Regions from separate parts of the Blastococcus sp. SYSU D00922 genome, predicted to be linked through region 2. Evidence: riboswitches for the same ligand, from Rfam matches in the RefSeq annotation. Region 2 holds a riboswitch; the other holds the start of a gene.

Region 1 (7,437 bases), on a different contig from region 2:
GGCGCCGTACTTCCGCGCGATCTCCGGACGTGCCTGCAGCCACGGCTCGTCGATCTGCACGATGTCGGCGCCCGCGGCGAACAGGTCGGCGATCTCGGCGCGGACGACGTCGGCGTAGGCCAGCGCCAGCGCGCGGTCGTCGCCGTAGTGGTCGTCCTGGGCCTGCTGCGCCATCGTGAACGGGCCGGGGACGGTGAACTTGACCGCGCGGTCGGTGTGCGCCCGGAGGAACCGCACGTCGTCGGCGTCGATCGGCCGCGGACGGCGGATCTCCCCGACCACCCGCGGCACCGGGATCGGCTTGCCCGAGCGGTTCAGCACGCTGCCCGGGGTGTCGAGGTCGATGCCGTCCAGCGCGGTGGCGAAGTGGTTGGAGTAGGACTCCCGGCGGATCTCGCCGTCGGTGACGATGTCGAGCCCCGCCTCCTCCTGCGAGCGGATCGCCAGCAGCGTGGCGTCGTCCTGCGCCTCGGCCAGCAGCTCCGGCGCCACCCGCCAGAGTTCCCGGGCGCGGACGCGGGGCGGGAACTGGTGGGCCAGGCGGTCGCGGTCGATCAGCCAGCCGGGCTGGGGGAGGCTCCCCACGACGGAGGTGGGCAGCGGGGGCAGCGGTGCGGCCATGCGGGGAGTCTGCCGCGCGTGGGGACTGTGCGCGGCGGCCGGGGCTGTGCTGTGCTGACGGCGTGGCGGACAACTACATCGCAGAACTGCCCTTCGGCGCCCCGAAGATCGACGACGACGCCTTCGTCGCGCCCACCGCGGTCGTGGTGGGCGCGGTGACGATGGGGCCGCGGGCCAGCATCTGGTACGGCGCCGTGGCCCGGGCCGACCACGAGACGATCGAGATCGGCGAGGGCTCGAACGTGCAGGACGGCTGCACGCTGCACTCCGACCCCGGCTTTCCGCTGGTGGTGGGCCGGAACGTGACCGTCGGGCACCGGGTCGTCCTCCACGGCGCCCGGATCGACGACGAGGTGCTCGTCGGCATGGGCAGCGTCGTCATGAACGGCGCGCACATCGGCTCGGGCTCGATCGTCGCCGCGGGCGCCGTCGTCACCCAGGGCAAGCAGTTCCCGCCGCGCTCGGTCATCGCCGGCGTGCCGGCCAAGGTCGTCCGCGAGGCGACCGAGGACGACCTGCTGCACATCCGCGGCAACGCGGCCGCGTACTACGAGCGGCTGCCCGAGGCCCGCAAGGTCCGCCCGGTGGTCCGGCGCAAGCTCCCGCCGGCCGGGATGGTGCCGGGCGACGCGCTGGCCTGAGGCGCACGGCTCAGCGGACGGCGAGCCACTCCCGCAGGCCGGTGAGCAGGCGCGCGACGTCGTCGGCGTCGCTGTAGGGCGCCAGGCCGACCCGGAGCCCGCCGGTGTCGCCGAGGCCGAGCCAGCGGCTGGCCTCGATGGCGTAGAACGAGCCGGCCGGGGCGTTGACGCCGCGCTCGGCCAGGAACCGGTAGGCGTCGGCGGCGTCCCGGCCGTCGAAGGTCAGCAGCAGCGTGGGCGTGCGGTGGGCCGCGCGCGACCACAGCCGGACGCCGGGCAGCGCGGTCAGGCCCGCCTCCAGCTCGGCGCGCAGCCCGTCCTCGTACTCCTCGAGCACGGTCATGGCCGCGACCAGCCGCTCGCGCCGCGTGCCGCCGGCCGGGGACAGGTCCGCCAGGAAGTCGATCGCCGCCGTCGTCCCGGCCATGAGCTCGTAGGGCAGCGTGCCCAGCTCGAACCGCTCGGGGACCGCGTCGGTGGACGGCAGCAGCTTGGCCGGCCGCAGCGACTCCAGCAGCGCCGGGTCGGCGGCGAGCACGCCGCAGTGCGGGCCGAGGAACTTGTACGGCGAGCAGGTGTAGAGGTCCGCGCCCAGCGCGCGGACGTCGACCGGCGCGTGCGCGGTGAGGTGCACCCCGTCGACGGCCAGGAGCGCACCCACGGCGTGCACCCGGTCGGCGATCTCGGCCACCGGCGGGCGTGTGCCGATCAGGTTGGACGCCCCGGTGACGGCCACCAGCCGCGTCCTCTCAGTGAGCACCTCCGAGACGTCGTCGGCGGTCAGCTCGCCCGTCGCGGGGTCGAACGCCGCCCAGCGCACGGTCGCGCCCGCGGCCTCGGCGGCGATCACCCACGGGCGGACGTTCGCATCGTGGTCCAACCGCGAGACCACGACCTCGTCCCCCGGACCCCAGCCCGCCGCCAGCGCCCGCGAGACGTCGAAGGTGAGCTGGGTGGCGCTGCGCCCGAACACGATGCCGCGCGGGTCGGCGCCCAGCAGGTCGGCGAGCGCCTGCCGGGCGGCGGTGACGACGTCGTCGGCGGTCCGCTCGGCCGCGGTCACGGTGCCGCGGTTGGAGATCGGTGAACCCAGCGTCGCGGCGACCGCGTGGGCCACCTGGCGCGGGACCTGCGTGCCGCCGGGACCGTCGAAGTGGGCGGTCCCGGCCCGCAGCGCGGGGAACTGCGCGCGGACCGCGGCGACGTCGTAGCTCATGCGCCCGACGCTATCCCGACCGCGGATCTCCGCCGAGATCGCGTGATCTCGGCGCTTCAGGGCCCCCGATGTGCCGAGATCACGTGATCTCGGCTAAGGCTCAGGCGAGGAGTTCGCGGAGGAGCTTGCCGACGGCGGCGGTCTCGATGAGGAAGCCGTCGTGCCCGTAGGGGGAGGGGATCACCTCGAGCGGGACGCCGAGGCCGTCGGCGACCTGCTGCTGCAGCGCGATCGGGTACAGCCGGTCGCTGTCCACGCCGGCGACGACCGACCGCGCGGTCACCCGGGCCAGCGCATCCTCCACGCCGCCGCGGCCGCGGCCGACGTCCCAGGTGTTCATCGCCTGGGTGAGCAGCACGTAGCTGTCGGCGTCGAAGCGGGCCGCCAGCTTGTCGGCGTGGTGGTCCAGGTAGGAGGCGACGGCGAACCGGCCGTCCTCCTGCACCCGGGAGCCGAAGCGCTCGCCGAGCTCGTAGGCGCTGCGGTAGGTGAGGTGCGCGATCCGGCGGGCGATGCCGAGGCCGGCGACCGGCGGATCGGCCGGGTCGGCCCGGATCGCCGCCTGCTGCGTGGTCTGGGTGCCGATCTGGTCGGCGGTGGCGACCGCCCCCGACGCGAGGAAGAACAACGCGTCCACGCGCTCGGGCATCGCCACCGCCCACTCCAGCGCCCGCATCCCGCCCATCGAGCCGCCGACCACGCAGGCCCAGCGCGCGATACCCAGGGCGTCGGCCAGCGCCGCCTCCACCCGCACCTGGTCGCCGACGGTGACCTCGGGGAAGCGGGAGCCCCACCGCACCCCGTCCGGGGCGAGGGACGACGGCCCCGTCGTCCCCTGGCAGCCGCCGAGCACGTTGGCGCAGACGACGAAGAACCGGTCGGTGTCGAGCGGGGCGCCCGGTCCGACCAGCCCGTCCCACCAGCCGGCCGTCGGGTGCCCCGGGCCGGCGGCACCGACGACGTGGCTGTCGCCCGTGAGCGCGTGCTCGACGAGCACGGCGTTGTCGCCGTCGGCCGCGAGCGTCCCCCACGTCTCGTACGCGACCCGGACCGACGGCAGCTCACCACCGCGCTCCGGGGAGAACGCGGGCAGGTCGAGGAAGACCCGGTCGCCGACCGGGTCCCCCTCGACCCATCCGCCCATCGTCAGGCCGACTTGGCGGCCCGGAAGCCGGCCTCGAGGTCGGCCAGGATGTCCTCGATCCCCTCCAGCCCGACGGCGAGGCGCACCAGGCCGGGCGTGACACCGGTGGTGAGCTGCTCCTCGGCGGTGAGCTGCGAGTGCGTCGTCGACGCGGGGTGGATCACGAGGCTGCGGACGTCGCCGATGTTGGCCACGTGGCTGTGCAGCTCCAGCGCCTCGACGAACTTCTGGCCGGCCTCCCGGCCGCCGTGCAGCTCGAAGGTGAGGACGGCGCCGGCGCCCCGCGGCGCGTACTTCTGCTGGGCGGCGTGCCACGGCGAGGACTCGAGGACCGGGTAGTTCACGCGGTCCACCGCGTCGTGGGCCTCCAGGAACTCGGCGACGCGGATCGTGTTCTGCACGTGCCGCTCCATGCGCAGCGACAGCGTCTCGATGCCCTGGACGACGAGGAAGGCGTTGAACGGCGAGATGGCCGGGCCGAGGTCGCGGAGCAGCTGCACGCGGGCCTTGAGCGCGTAGGCCGGCGCACCGAGATCCTTGTAGACGACGCCGTGGTACGTCGGGTCGGGGGTGGTGAACCCGGGGAACTTGCCGCTGCCCCAGTCGAACGTCCCGCCGTCCACGATCAGCCCGGCGATCGCGGTGCCGTGCCCGCCCAGGTACTTGGTGGCCGAGTGGACGACGACGTCCGCGCCGAACTCGAACGGCCGGATGAGGAACGGCGTGGCGATGGTGTTGTCGACGATCAGCGGGACGCCGTTGCGGTGGGCGACCTCGGCGACCTTCTCGATGTCGAGGACGTCGCCCTTCGGGTTGCCGATGGTCTCGCCGAAGAACGCCTTGGTGTTGTCCCGCACCAGGGCCTGCCAGGCCTCCGGGTCGTCCGGGTCCTCGACGAAGGACACCTGGACACCCAGCTTCGGCAGCGAGTGGTGCAGCAGGTTGTAGGTGCCGCCGTAGAGCGAGGCGGAGGCGACGACGTGGTCGCCGGACTCGGCGATGTTGAGGATCGACAGCGTCGTCGCCGACTGCCCGCTGGCCACGGCCAGGGCCGCGACGCCGCCCTCGAGCGAGGCCACGCGCTGCTCCAGCGCGTCCTGCGTCGGGTTCATGATCCGCGTGTAGATGTTGCCCATCTCGGCCAGCGCGAACAGGTCCGCGGCGTGCTGGCTGTCGCGGAACTGGTAGGCGGTGGTGGCGTAGATCGGCAGCGCGCGGGCGCCGGTCGTGGGGTCGGGGCTCGTGCCGGCGTGGATCTGCCGGGTCTCGAAGCTCCAGCTCTGCGGGTCGGTCATGCGCCGTCTCCTCTTCGCTCGCGGAGAAGCCCGCGGCGCGCAGGAGACTCCGTCCTTGCCGGACGGCGGACGCCGCCCAGCCGGCTCTTCCCCTGGGAGCACCTCAGACGGAGTAGAGGTTGCCGGGCAGCCAGCCAGGTGCTTGTCGCTGCCTCTCGTGAGCCACCGCCGATCCTAGGACGCCGGATCACAGGCGTCACACCGGCCCCTGCTGATCAGCCGGCCAGAGTGGCGAAGGCCTTCCGGATCTCCTCCAGCGACAGGGCCATCGTGGCGTCGCCGACCGACAGCTCCACCAGCTGGACCCCCGGGTCGCTGGTCGTCGTGAACCGCTGCCAGGTCCACAGCCCGTCCTCCGCCAGCTGCCGGACCGCCGCACGCAGCGCGTCCGGGCTCGTGCGGAGCAGCAGGTGCAGCATCGGCGACTGCGGCGGGTCGGGGACCACGGTCACGCCGGGGAGGTCGCGCACCGCGCCGGCGATCTCCCGCGCCCGCGCGAGGTAGGTAGGCATCAGCGGCAGCCGGCGGCGCAGGCAGCTCAGCGCCGACGCCGCCCCGGGCCAGAGGCCGAACAGCGTGCCGCCCATCCGGCGCCGCCACTCCCTGACCTCGGCGACGACGTCCTCCGGGCCGGCGAGGCAGCAGCCGGGGAGGGCGCCGATGCCCTTGTAGAAGCTGACGTAGGCGGTGTCGAACAGGCCGGCGATCTCGGCGGGGGACCGGTCGTAGCCGGCGCTCGCCTCCCACAGCCGGGCGCCGTCCAGGTGCGCGGCCGCGCCGCGCCCGCGGGCCCACTCCACCTGCTGGACGAGGTCCTCCCACGGCGGCAGCTGCCCGCCGAGGTCGCGCTGGGGCAGCTCGACGAGCAGCACGGCCGGCGCCTCGCCCACGCCGTCCAGGTCGGCCCGCAGCAGCAGCCGGTTCTGGTCGCCGACGGGGCGCCCGACCAGCCCGTGCAGGCGCTGCGGGGCGCGGTCCTCGTGCCGCTCCAGGTGGCTCATCGGGTGGTAGACGACGGTGCGCCGTCCGCGCCGGTCGGCGTGCACCCGCAGCGCCGCCTGCTGCGCCATCACGCCGCTGGGCAGGTAGGCCGCGGCCGGGAACCCGAGCAGGCCGGCGACCTCGCGCTCCAGCTCGGCCACGACGCCGCCCTCGCCGTAGTGGTCGGTGGCGGTGCCCGGCGGGACGGTCGCCAGCAGGTCGGCGGCCGACTGCGGGCCGTGCAGGTTCAGCGCGCGGTCGCAGCGGTCCCGCAGGGCGGTGAGGTCGTCGTCCACGGGGACAGTCTGATGTCCCACGTGAAACACCGGTCTCAGGCAGGGGGGACCTCGAACCAGATCGCCCGCGCCCGCGCCGCGACCGTTCCGTCGGGCGCCACCAGCGCGGACGCGGTCGTCGAGCGCCGTCCCTCCCGGGCGACCATCCAGGAGAGGAGGACGTGGTCGGTGTCCAGCCGCACCGGTGCGTCCTGGCGGGCGGTGATCGTGCCCAGCAGGTGGGGCGCCGTGGACGCGATGGGCTGGAACGACGGGCAGTCCAGCGCCGCCCACACGGTCTCGGGCGCCGCGGCGCCGTCCGCCGACGGCAGCTCCGCGGTCGGGCGGAAGATCCCGGCCCACAGGTCCGGCCGGTCGGGCAGCGGGCCGGCGAAGACCGCCACCGCGTCGCCCGGGACGCGCGCCGGGCCGCAGCCGAAACAGCGCGGGAACGGGTGGTCGGTCCGCGGCGGCAGGGCCGCCTGGGCGGCCGCCGCCTCCGCGGGGGACGGCGCCGGCGGTACCGCGAGATCCAGGTCGGCCGGTGCCGCGGTGGCCAGCACGTCGTCGCCGTCGCGGAGCTCCACGCCGGCGTCGGCCCTCCGGACGTCGAGCGGGCGGTCCAGCGGGGTGGGCCGGCGCAGCCGGACGGACACCGCCGGCGTGCCGACCAGCGCCGCGAGCCGGCCGGCCAGGTACCCGCCGTTGGCGGTTCCGGGCGGGCCGCAGAAGCGCCCGGCGACGGTCAGGGTGGACACCCCGCCGACTCTAGGGACCCCGCCGTGCACGCTGACGGGGTGCGTGCGCTGCTCTTCGAGTCCTTCGCCGGCCCGCTGGCGGTCCGCGATGTCCCGGCCCCCGGCCCCGCCCCGGACGGCGTCGTGGTGCAGGTGGGCGCCAGCGGGATCTGCCGCAGCGACTGGCACGCCTGGCAGGGGCACGACCCCGACGTCGTCCTGCCGCACGTCCCCGGGCACGAGCTGGCCGGCACGGTGGCGGCCGTGGGGTCCGGCGTCCGGAGCTGGCGGGTCGGCGACCGGGTGACCGTGCCCTTCGTCAACGCCTGCGGGCGCTGCGCGCAGTGCGCGGCCGGGGACCACCAGGTGTGCGTCCGGCAGACCCAGCCCGGCTTCACCCACTGGGGATCGCTGGCGGAGTTCGTCGCCCTCGACGCCGCCGACGTCAACCTCGTCGCCGTCCCGGAGGACATGGAGCTCGCCACGGCCGCGGCCCTGGGCTGCCGGTACGCCACGGCGTTCCGCGC
Region 2 (7,437 bases):
GATGGCCAGCGGCTTGCCCGACTGCATGACCTTCTCGAGCAGCGGCAGCAGGTCCTTGACGGAGCTGATCTTGCCGTTGACGACCAGGATGTACGGGTCGTCGAGCACGGTCTCCATGCGCTCGGAGTCGGTGACGAAGTACGCCGACAGGTGACCCTTGTCGAAGCGCATGCCCTCGGTGAGCTCGAGCTCGAGGCCGAAGGTGTTGCTCTCCTCGACGGTGATGACGCCTTCCTTGCCGACCTTGTCCATCGCCTCGGCGATGAGCTCGCCGATGGCGGGGTCAGCGGCGGAGATCGAGGCGGTGGCGGCGATCTGCTCCTTGGTCTCGACGTCCTTGGCGGTCGAGAGGAGGTACTCGCTGACGGCCTCGACGGCCTTCTCGATGCCCTTCTTCAGGGCCATCGGGTTCGCGCCGGCGGCGACGTTGCGCAGACCCTCGCGGACGAGAGCCTGGGCGAGCACGGTGGCGGTGGTGGTGCCGTCACCCGCGACGTCGTCGGTCTTCTTCGCGACCTCCTTGACCAGCTCGGCCCCGATCTTCTCCCACGGGTCCTCGAGCTCGATCTCCTTGGCGATGCTCACACCATCGTTGGTGATGGTGGGCGCGCCCCACTTCTTCTCGAGTACGACGTTGCGGCCCTTGGGGCCGAGGGTCACCTTGACGGCGTCGGCGAGGGTGTTCATGCCCCGCTCGAGGCCGCGGCGCGCCTCTTCGTCGAACGCGATCATCTTGGCCATGTGGTGATGTCCTCCATGCATTGATCGCTGCACGGCCGGGTTCGGCGCCCGCGACGGACGACACCCGCGACGTGGACGCTCCTGCGGCCCACGAGCCGGTGCCTCACCGTTCCGACCTGATTGGCACTCAGGAGCCCCGAGTGCCAGAAATCAGTCTGGCACTCGACCCCTGCGAGTGCAAGAACGGGGTCCCCCGCCCGGCTGTTCCCGAGCCTGGGAAGCCGGGGGGAAGCACCGAGGCCCGGCCCCCTGGACGGGGACCGGGCCTCGATGAGGTGGTGCTGGATTCAGGCCGCGACGACCTGGTCCGCCTGCGGGCCCTTGGCGCCCTGGACGACCTCGAAGCTGACCCGCTGGCCCTCTTCGAGGCTCTTGTACCCGTCCATCTGGATGGCCGAGTAGTGGACGAAGACGTCCTGGCCGCCGTCGACGGCGATGAAGCCGAAGCCCTTCTCGGCGTTGAACCACTTCACGGTGCCCTGTGCCACGTGTGCTCCCACGTTCGTGCGTGCGGACGGCGCCCTCTTGATCGGGGGTGCCGGGTCTAGCTCTTCCGCCCGTGGACACGAACGTGGAACTCGAACCGCGCGAGAACGTACATCAGGAAATGCCTGGTGGCGCTACATCCACGCAGGACCGATACCCGGATGTGACGACGTGGCGTCGCCCGATCCGGTAGGAGAACCCGACCCTAGCCCTCAGGCGATGAGGCCGGCCGCCCGGACCGACTTCAGCGACGGGTCGACGCGGTGGGTGAAGCCGACGACGGGCTCGAGCGGGTCGAGCGTCTTCAGGCCCTCGCCGGTGTTGAGGACGACGGTCTCCTTCGCCGGGTCCAGGCGGCCGTCCTCGACCAGCTGGCGCAGCACCGCGACGGTGACGCCGCCGGCGGTCTCGGCGAAGACGCCGGTGGTCCGGGCGAGGTCGCGGATGCCCTGCACGATCTCGTCGTCGCCCACCCGGCCGACCGAGCCGCCGGTGCGGCGGATCGCGTCGAGCGCGTAGGGCCCGTCGGCGGGGTTGCCGATGTTCAGCGACTTGGCGATGCCGGTCGGCTTCACCGGCTTCACGACGTCCCAGCCGTTGTCGAAGGCGGTGGCGATCGGGTCGCAGCCGGCCGACTGCGCACCGAAGATCGTCCACTCGGTGGCCTCGACGATGCCGGCGGCGGTGAGCTCGCGGAAGGCCTTGTCCACCTTGGTGAGCAGCGAGCCCGACGCCATCGGGATGACGACCTGGGCCGGGATGCGCCAGCCCAGCTGCTCGGCGATCTCGTAGCCCATCGTCTTCGAGCCCTCGGCGTAGTAGGGCCGGACGTTCTGGTTGACGAAGGCCGTGTCCTCGAACTCGTCGGTCTCGGCGAGCTCGCTGGTCAGACGGTTGACGTCGTCGTAGGACCCGTCGACGGCGACCAGCGTCTGGCCGTAGACCGCCGACTGCACGACCTTGCCGGGCTCCAGGTCGCTCGGGATGAAGACGAACGACGGCAACCCGACGCGGGCGGCGTGCGCGGCCACCGAGTTGGCCAGGTTGCCGGTGGAGGCGGCGGCGATCTTCTTGTAGCCCAGCCGCTTGGCGGCGGTGGCGGCCAGCGACACCACGCGGTCCTTGAAGGAGTGCGTCGGGTTGGCCGAGTCGTCCTTCACCCACAGCCCGCCGGTGATGCCGAGCTCGGCGGCGAGCCGGTCGGCGCGCACGAGCGGCGTCAGGCCGGGGTCGAGCGACACACGGTCGGCCGGGTCCTGGCCCACGGGCAGGAGGCCCGCGTACCGCCAGATGTTCTGCGGCCCGGCCTCGATCTGCTCGCGGGTGACCGCCTTCATGAGCTCGGGGTCGTAGTCGACCTCCAGCGGGCCGAAGCACTCGGCGCAGGCGTGCTCGGCGATCAGGCCGAAGGTCGCCCCGCAGTTGCGGCACACGAGGCCGCGGGCGGGACACGGGGGGATCGGGCCACCGGCAGCGGAATCGGCCTGGAGGGATCCGGGTGCGGTCAGGGTCATGCGACGACTACCTCCTCATCTTCCCCGCAGCGGGCCGTCGAGCCGTGCGGGACGGAATTGGCACCTTCCGCTGCGCATGCGCGCAGGCGGCGGTTGCCGGGGCTTCGTCGGGCCGTGTCCCTCTGCCCCTCTGGATGAGTGGAACGCCGCCGATCGTACCCACCGGGTCCCGTGGCTCCCCGCCCGGCCGGGTGCGTTCCACGTCACCACTCCCCTTGCCGCCCTCCCCGAGCCCCAGCACGATCGGCCGGCAGCAGACGACCGGAGCGGGGAGAACGCCGTGGACGGGCACCGACGCACGCTGCGTGCCGTCCTGGCGGTCGTCCTCGCCGTCGTCGTCGCCGGCTGCACGGCACCGGACCGGACGACGGAGCGCCCGGCCGCCCCGGGGTCGACGACCGCGGCCGTCACCGCACTCAGCGGGGTCCTCCTGCAGTTCCGGCGCGATGTCGCCCGGGGGCGCGTCGAGGTGCGGCTCACGGCGTCGGCCCCCGACCTCGCGGTCGACGAGCTGGAGCTGGTGGCCCCGGGCCTGACCGCCGAGCCCGGCGACCCCCGCGGTGCCGTGCTCCGGCCGGGAGCGGGTGTGGACTTCCCGGTGGTGGTGGGCGGCGACTGCGCCGTCGCCGCCGGTCCTCCGACGGCCATCGTCCGGCTCCGTGACGGGACGGGGGTCGCGCGGGAGGTGACAGTGCCGCTCGAGGACGACGGCCTCGTCGGGCGGCTCCACGAGGGGCTCTGCTTCGAGGAGACGCTGCTGCGGCAGGTCGAGTTCGAGGTGGCCGACCTGCGGGAGGCGGACGGCCCGGCGCTCCGTGCAGCCGTGCGCGTCCGCCGGGTCGGCGGCGACGAGCCCGTGCGGATCACACGGGTCGACCCGAACACCGTCTACGACATCACGCCGGTCGGCCGGCTGCCCGCGCTCGACGGCGACGGCGCGGTGACCGCCGTCCTGCGGCTGGTCCCGGCCCGCTGCGACGTCCACGCGCTCGGCGAGAGCTACCGGACCGGGCTGATCGGGCTGGTCGTCGAGCTCGGCGACGAGGAGCCGCGCTCGTTCGTGCTCACACCGGACCCCGCCGTGCGGCAGCGGATCGAGGCGTTCGCCGTGGAGACCTGCCGCGAGGGCGCCGGCTGACCCCGGGCACGATGGCCCCGTGGCCGCCCGCATCGTGTACACCGATCTCGACGGCACGATGGTCGGCCCGCGGGGGTCGTTCTGGCACACCGCCGACCGCGAGCTGACGGCCTCACCGGCCACCGCGCTCCTGGAGCTGCACCGCGCCGGGGTCCCGTTGGTGCTGGTCAGCGGCCGCACGTTCGAGCAGGTGATCGAGGCTGCGCGGATCTTCGCGTGCGACGGCGCCATCGCCGAGCTGGGTGCCACGGTCGCGTGGGACGCCGGCCGGGGCGTCCACCGGATCCGCGGCCGGCTGCCCGAGGCGTACGGCGACCGGACGCCGATGGACGTGATGGCCGAACTGGGCGTCGTCGAGGACCTGATCGCCGAGCACCCGGGCCGGTTGGAGTGGCACGCCCCGTGGCATGCCACCCACGACACCGACGCCCTGCTGCGCGGCCGGGTGGACCCGGTCGCCGTCGACGCCTGGCTCGCCGAGCGGGGCGCCGGCTGGCTCACGCTCAAGGACAACGGCGCCATCCCGGCGACGTCGCGGTTCGGCCTGGACGACGACCCGCTGCCGCCGCGGGTCTACCACCTGATGCCGCGCGGCATCTCCAAGGGCGCGGCCATCGCCTGGGACCTCGAGCGCCGCGGCCTCTCCCCCGCCGACGCCATCGCGATCGGCGACAGCGTCAGCGACCTCGACATGGCACCCGCCGTCGGCCGGCTGTTCATCACCGCCAACGGGGCGTCGGTCGACGGCATGACCGGGCTGATCGAGGCCGTCCCGAACGTGACGGTCACCGACGCGGCCATGGGCGAGGGCTGGGCCCAGGCCGTCCGCGCCGGCCTCTGAGGGAACGTCAGACGACGTCGTAGGTGAGGTGGGTGGCCGTCGACGTCACCGTCGCGTCCCGCTGCACCAGCGTGCGCGCGGCGCCGCCGGTGAACAGCGGTGTCCCGGCGCCGAGCACGACCGGGGCGAGGTGCAGGGACAGCACGTCGACCAACCCGGCGGCGACGGCCGAGCCGACGGTGGCGCCGCCGCCCATGACGACGACGTCGAGGTCCTCGCCCTTGTCCGACGACGCGGCCGCGGCGCGCTCCCGTGCGGCGTCCACGGCGTCGGACAGGCCGGTGGTGACGAACGTCCAGTCGAGGTCGGTCAGCCGCACCGTTTCCGGCACGGTGCTCGTCACGACCACGAAGGCGGGCTTGCCGACCTCACCGGCGCCGTAGCCCACCTCGTCGTTCCAGCCGTCGGGCCCGTCGACCACGTCGAAGAGCCGCCGGCCGAGGACCACGGCACCCGACCGGGCGGTCGCCTCGCGCACGATCCGGCGGTCGTCGGGGTCGTCGGAGAACGCCCACGTGTGCAGCGCCTCACCTCCGGTGCCCAGGCCGTTCCGGGGACCGGGGTCGGGCCCGGTCACGAAGCCGTCCACCGAGACGGCGATGTCCGCGATGATCCGAGTCATGACGGGCAGACCCGTCGCCCCCCCCTAAGTCATCGCCCCCCCCGGGTCAGAGGGACATCCAGCAGTAGAGCGCGCCCCCACCGCTACGGGCTCGCTTCGCGAGATCGGCGATCTCCTCGAGTGCCTCCGCGAGGTCGCCGGGATCCCACCAGCCGGCCAGCTCCTCCGTGCGGACCCAGGGCTCCGCCACCTGCCGGAGACGGTCCGGCGAGGCGCCGGCCAGTGCATCCGTCAGCGCGTCGCTCAGCCGGTGCACCCACACCTCGTCCTGCGCCTCCCCTACCGAAGCGCCGGCGTTCGCGGCGACGAGCGCATCGACGTCGCCACCGACGAGCAGCGATTCGAGGGTCGCCATCGGGACGACCGGATCGAGACCCTTGAGGTCGACCACGGGGAGCCCCGACGGCGCAGCGGACGGACCTCCCACCGACGTGATCGTCCGCGCCGCTTCCTCATCGCTGCCGGCGACGAAGTAGTCGCACAGGAGTCCCATGGTGCGGACCGTATCCAGGCCGCGGCTCCTCCCCCAGGACCGTCACACGGTCGGGCGAGCGGCCTGCGTCCGGAGCTAGGACGTGACGTCGCGGCGGGCGAAGTGCCGGAACCCCAGCGCGGTGAAGATCGCCGCGTAGACCAGCGACTGGATCACGCCGCGGAAGAGGTCACCGGAGTCGACCGGCGTCTGGAGCAGGTCGGTCCAGGCGTACTCCTCCGCCGTCGGGAACCAGTCGCGGATCGCGCCCAGCTGCTCGACCTGGTCGAGGATCGCGAACACGAACATCGTGAAGACGGCGCCGCCCACCGCGGCCAGCGGCGCGTCGGTGATGGTGGAGAACCAGAAGGCCAGGGTGCCGACGACGAGCAGGTGGACGGCGAGGTAGGCCAGCATCCCGGCCAGCCGGAGCATCCCCTCCCCCTGGCCGAGCGTCACGCCCACCGGCGTCTGGATGTCACCGAACCCGAACGCGATGCCGCCGGCCACCACCGCCACAGCGGTGAGCGCGACCAGCGCGGCCACCGACTGGATCAATGCGGCGTACCACTTCTGCCGGAGCAGCCGCATGCGCGGCACCGGCGTGGCCAGGGCGTAGCGGAGCGACCCCCACTGCGCCTCCACGGCCACCGTGTCGCCGAAGAACAGCGCGTAGACCACCACCAGGAAGAACCCGGTGGTGGCGAAGAGGACGAACAGCGTGAAGTTCAGCCCGCTCGACGTCGCGACGTCGACGAGGTTGACGAACTCGTTCTCGGCCGCCTCCTCGCTGCCGCCGAGCTGCAGCGCCGCGATGAGGATGAGCGGGAGCGCCGCCATGAGTGCGAAGACGCCGATGGTGCGGCGTCGCTTGAACTGCCGGCGCAGCTCCACCGACACCCGCAACGTCCGCTCCGGCCGGTAGCCGGCGACCGCGCCGGTCGGCTGCACGTGCTCGGTCGTGCTCATGACTCCCCCACCAGCGCCAGGAAGGCGTCCTCGAGCCGGCGACGCGGCGTGAACTGGTCGACGTCGATGCCGGCAGCCACCAGCGCCTGCAGCGCGGCCGCCCGGCCGTAGCCGTCAAGGTCGGCCACCAGCCCCTCGTCGGTGCGCCCGGCGGTCACGCCGGGCAGCCCCTCGAGGACGGCGATCGCCCGGTCGGTGTCGGCGTCGTCGGTGAGGCCGACGAGCACAGCCCCACCCGTGCCGACGATCTCCTCCACCGTGCCCTGCGCGATCTTCTGCCCCTTGGCCATGACGACGACGTGGCTGCAGGTCTGCTCGATCTCGCTCAGCAGGTGGCTGGAGACGATGACGGTGCGCCCGGTGGCGGCGTAGTTCTGCAGCACCTCGCGCATGGCGTGGATCTGCGGCGGGTCCAGCCCGTTGGTCGGCTCGTCGAGCACCAGCAGGTCGGGCAGGCCGAGCATCGCCTGCGCGATCGCGACGCGCTGCCGCATGCCCTGGCTGTAGCGGCGGACCGGGCGGTCGAGCGCGGTGCCCAGGCCGGCCACCTCGATCGCCTCCTCCATGTGCGCGTCCTCCGCGGGCCGGCCGGTCGCCGCCCAGTAGAGGCGCAGGTTGTCGCGACCGGAGAGGTGCGGCTGCAGCCCCGTCCCC

The links. A riboswitch is a leader RNA that binds a small molecule or an ion and turns the genes downstream of it on or off. The one in region 2 is predicted to bind S-adenosylmethionine.
Region 1: linked by a shared signal. The riboswitch ahead of ACI78T_RS20575 (bifunctional o-acetylhomoserine/o-acetylserine sulfhydrylase) and the one ahead of thrC (threonine synthase) in region 2 are both predicted to bind S-adenosylmethionine.

The regions. Positions count from the first base shown of each region.
Region 1 is NZ_JBJGZL010000025.1:12,222-19,658, forward strand. Features, by position in the region: gene ACI78T_RS20555 (uroporphyrinogen decarboxylase family protein) at 1-621, opposite strand, end outside; gene ACI78T_RS20560 (gamma carbonic anhydrase family protein) at 684-1,262, shown strand; gene ACI78T_RS20565 (cysteine desulfurase-like protein) at 1,273-2,478, opposite strand; gene metX (homoserine O-acetyltransferase MetX) at 2,579-3,622, opposite strand; gene ACI78T_RS20575 (bifunctional o-acetylhomoserine/o-acetylserine sulfhydrylase) at 3,625-4,917, opposite strand; SAM riboswitch class IV at 4,964-5,080, opposite strand; gene ACI78T_RS20580 (threonine aldolase family protein) at 5,133-6,194, opposite strand; gene ACI78T_RS20585 (hypothetical protein) at 6,230-6,931, opposite strand; gene ACI78T_RS20590 (zinc-dependent alcohol dehydrogenase family protein) at 6,956-7,437, shown strand, end outside.
Region 2 is NZ_JBJGZL010000003.1:111,856-119,292, forward strand. Features, by position in the region: gene groL (chaperonin GroEL) at 1-741, opposite strand, end outside; gene ACI78T_RS05450 (cold-shock protein) at 1,029-1,229, opposite strand; gene thrC (threonine synthase) at 1,440-2,741, opposite strand; SAM riboswitch class I at 2,754-2,882, opposite strand; gene ACI78T_RS05460 (hypothetical protein) at 3,022-3,879, shown strand; gene ACI78T_RS05465 (HAD family hydrolase) at 3,899-4,720, shown strand; gene ACI78T_RS05470 (dihydrofolate reductase family protein) at 4,728-5,342, opposite strand; gene ACI78T_RS05475 (hypothetical protein) at 5,389-5,835, opposite strand; gene ACI78T_RS05480 (ABC transporter permease) at 5,911-6,783, opposite strand; gene ACI78T_RS05485 (alpha/beta fold hydrolase) at 6,780-7,437, opposite strand, start outside.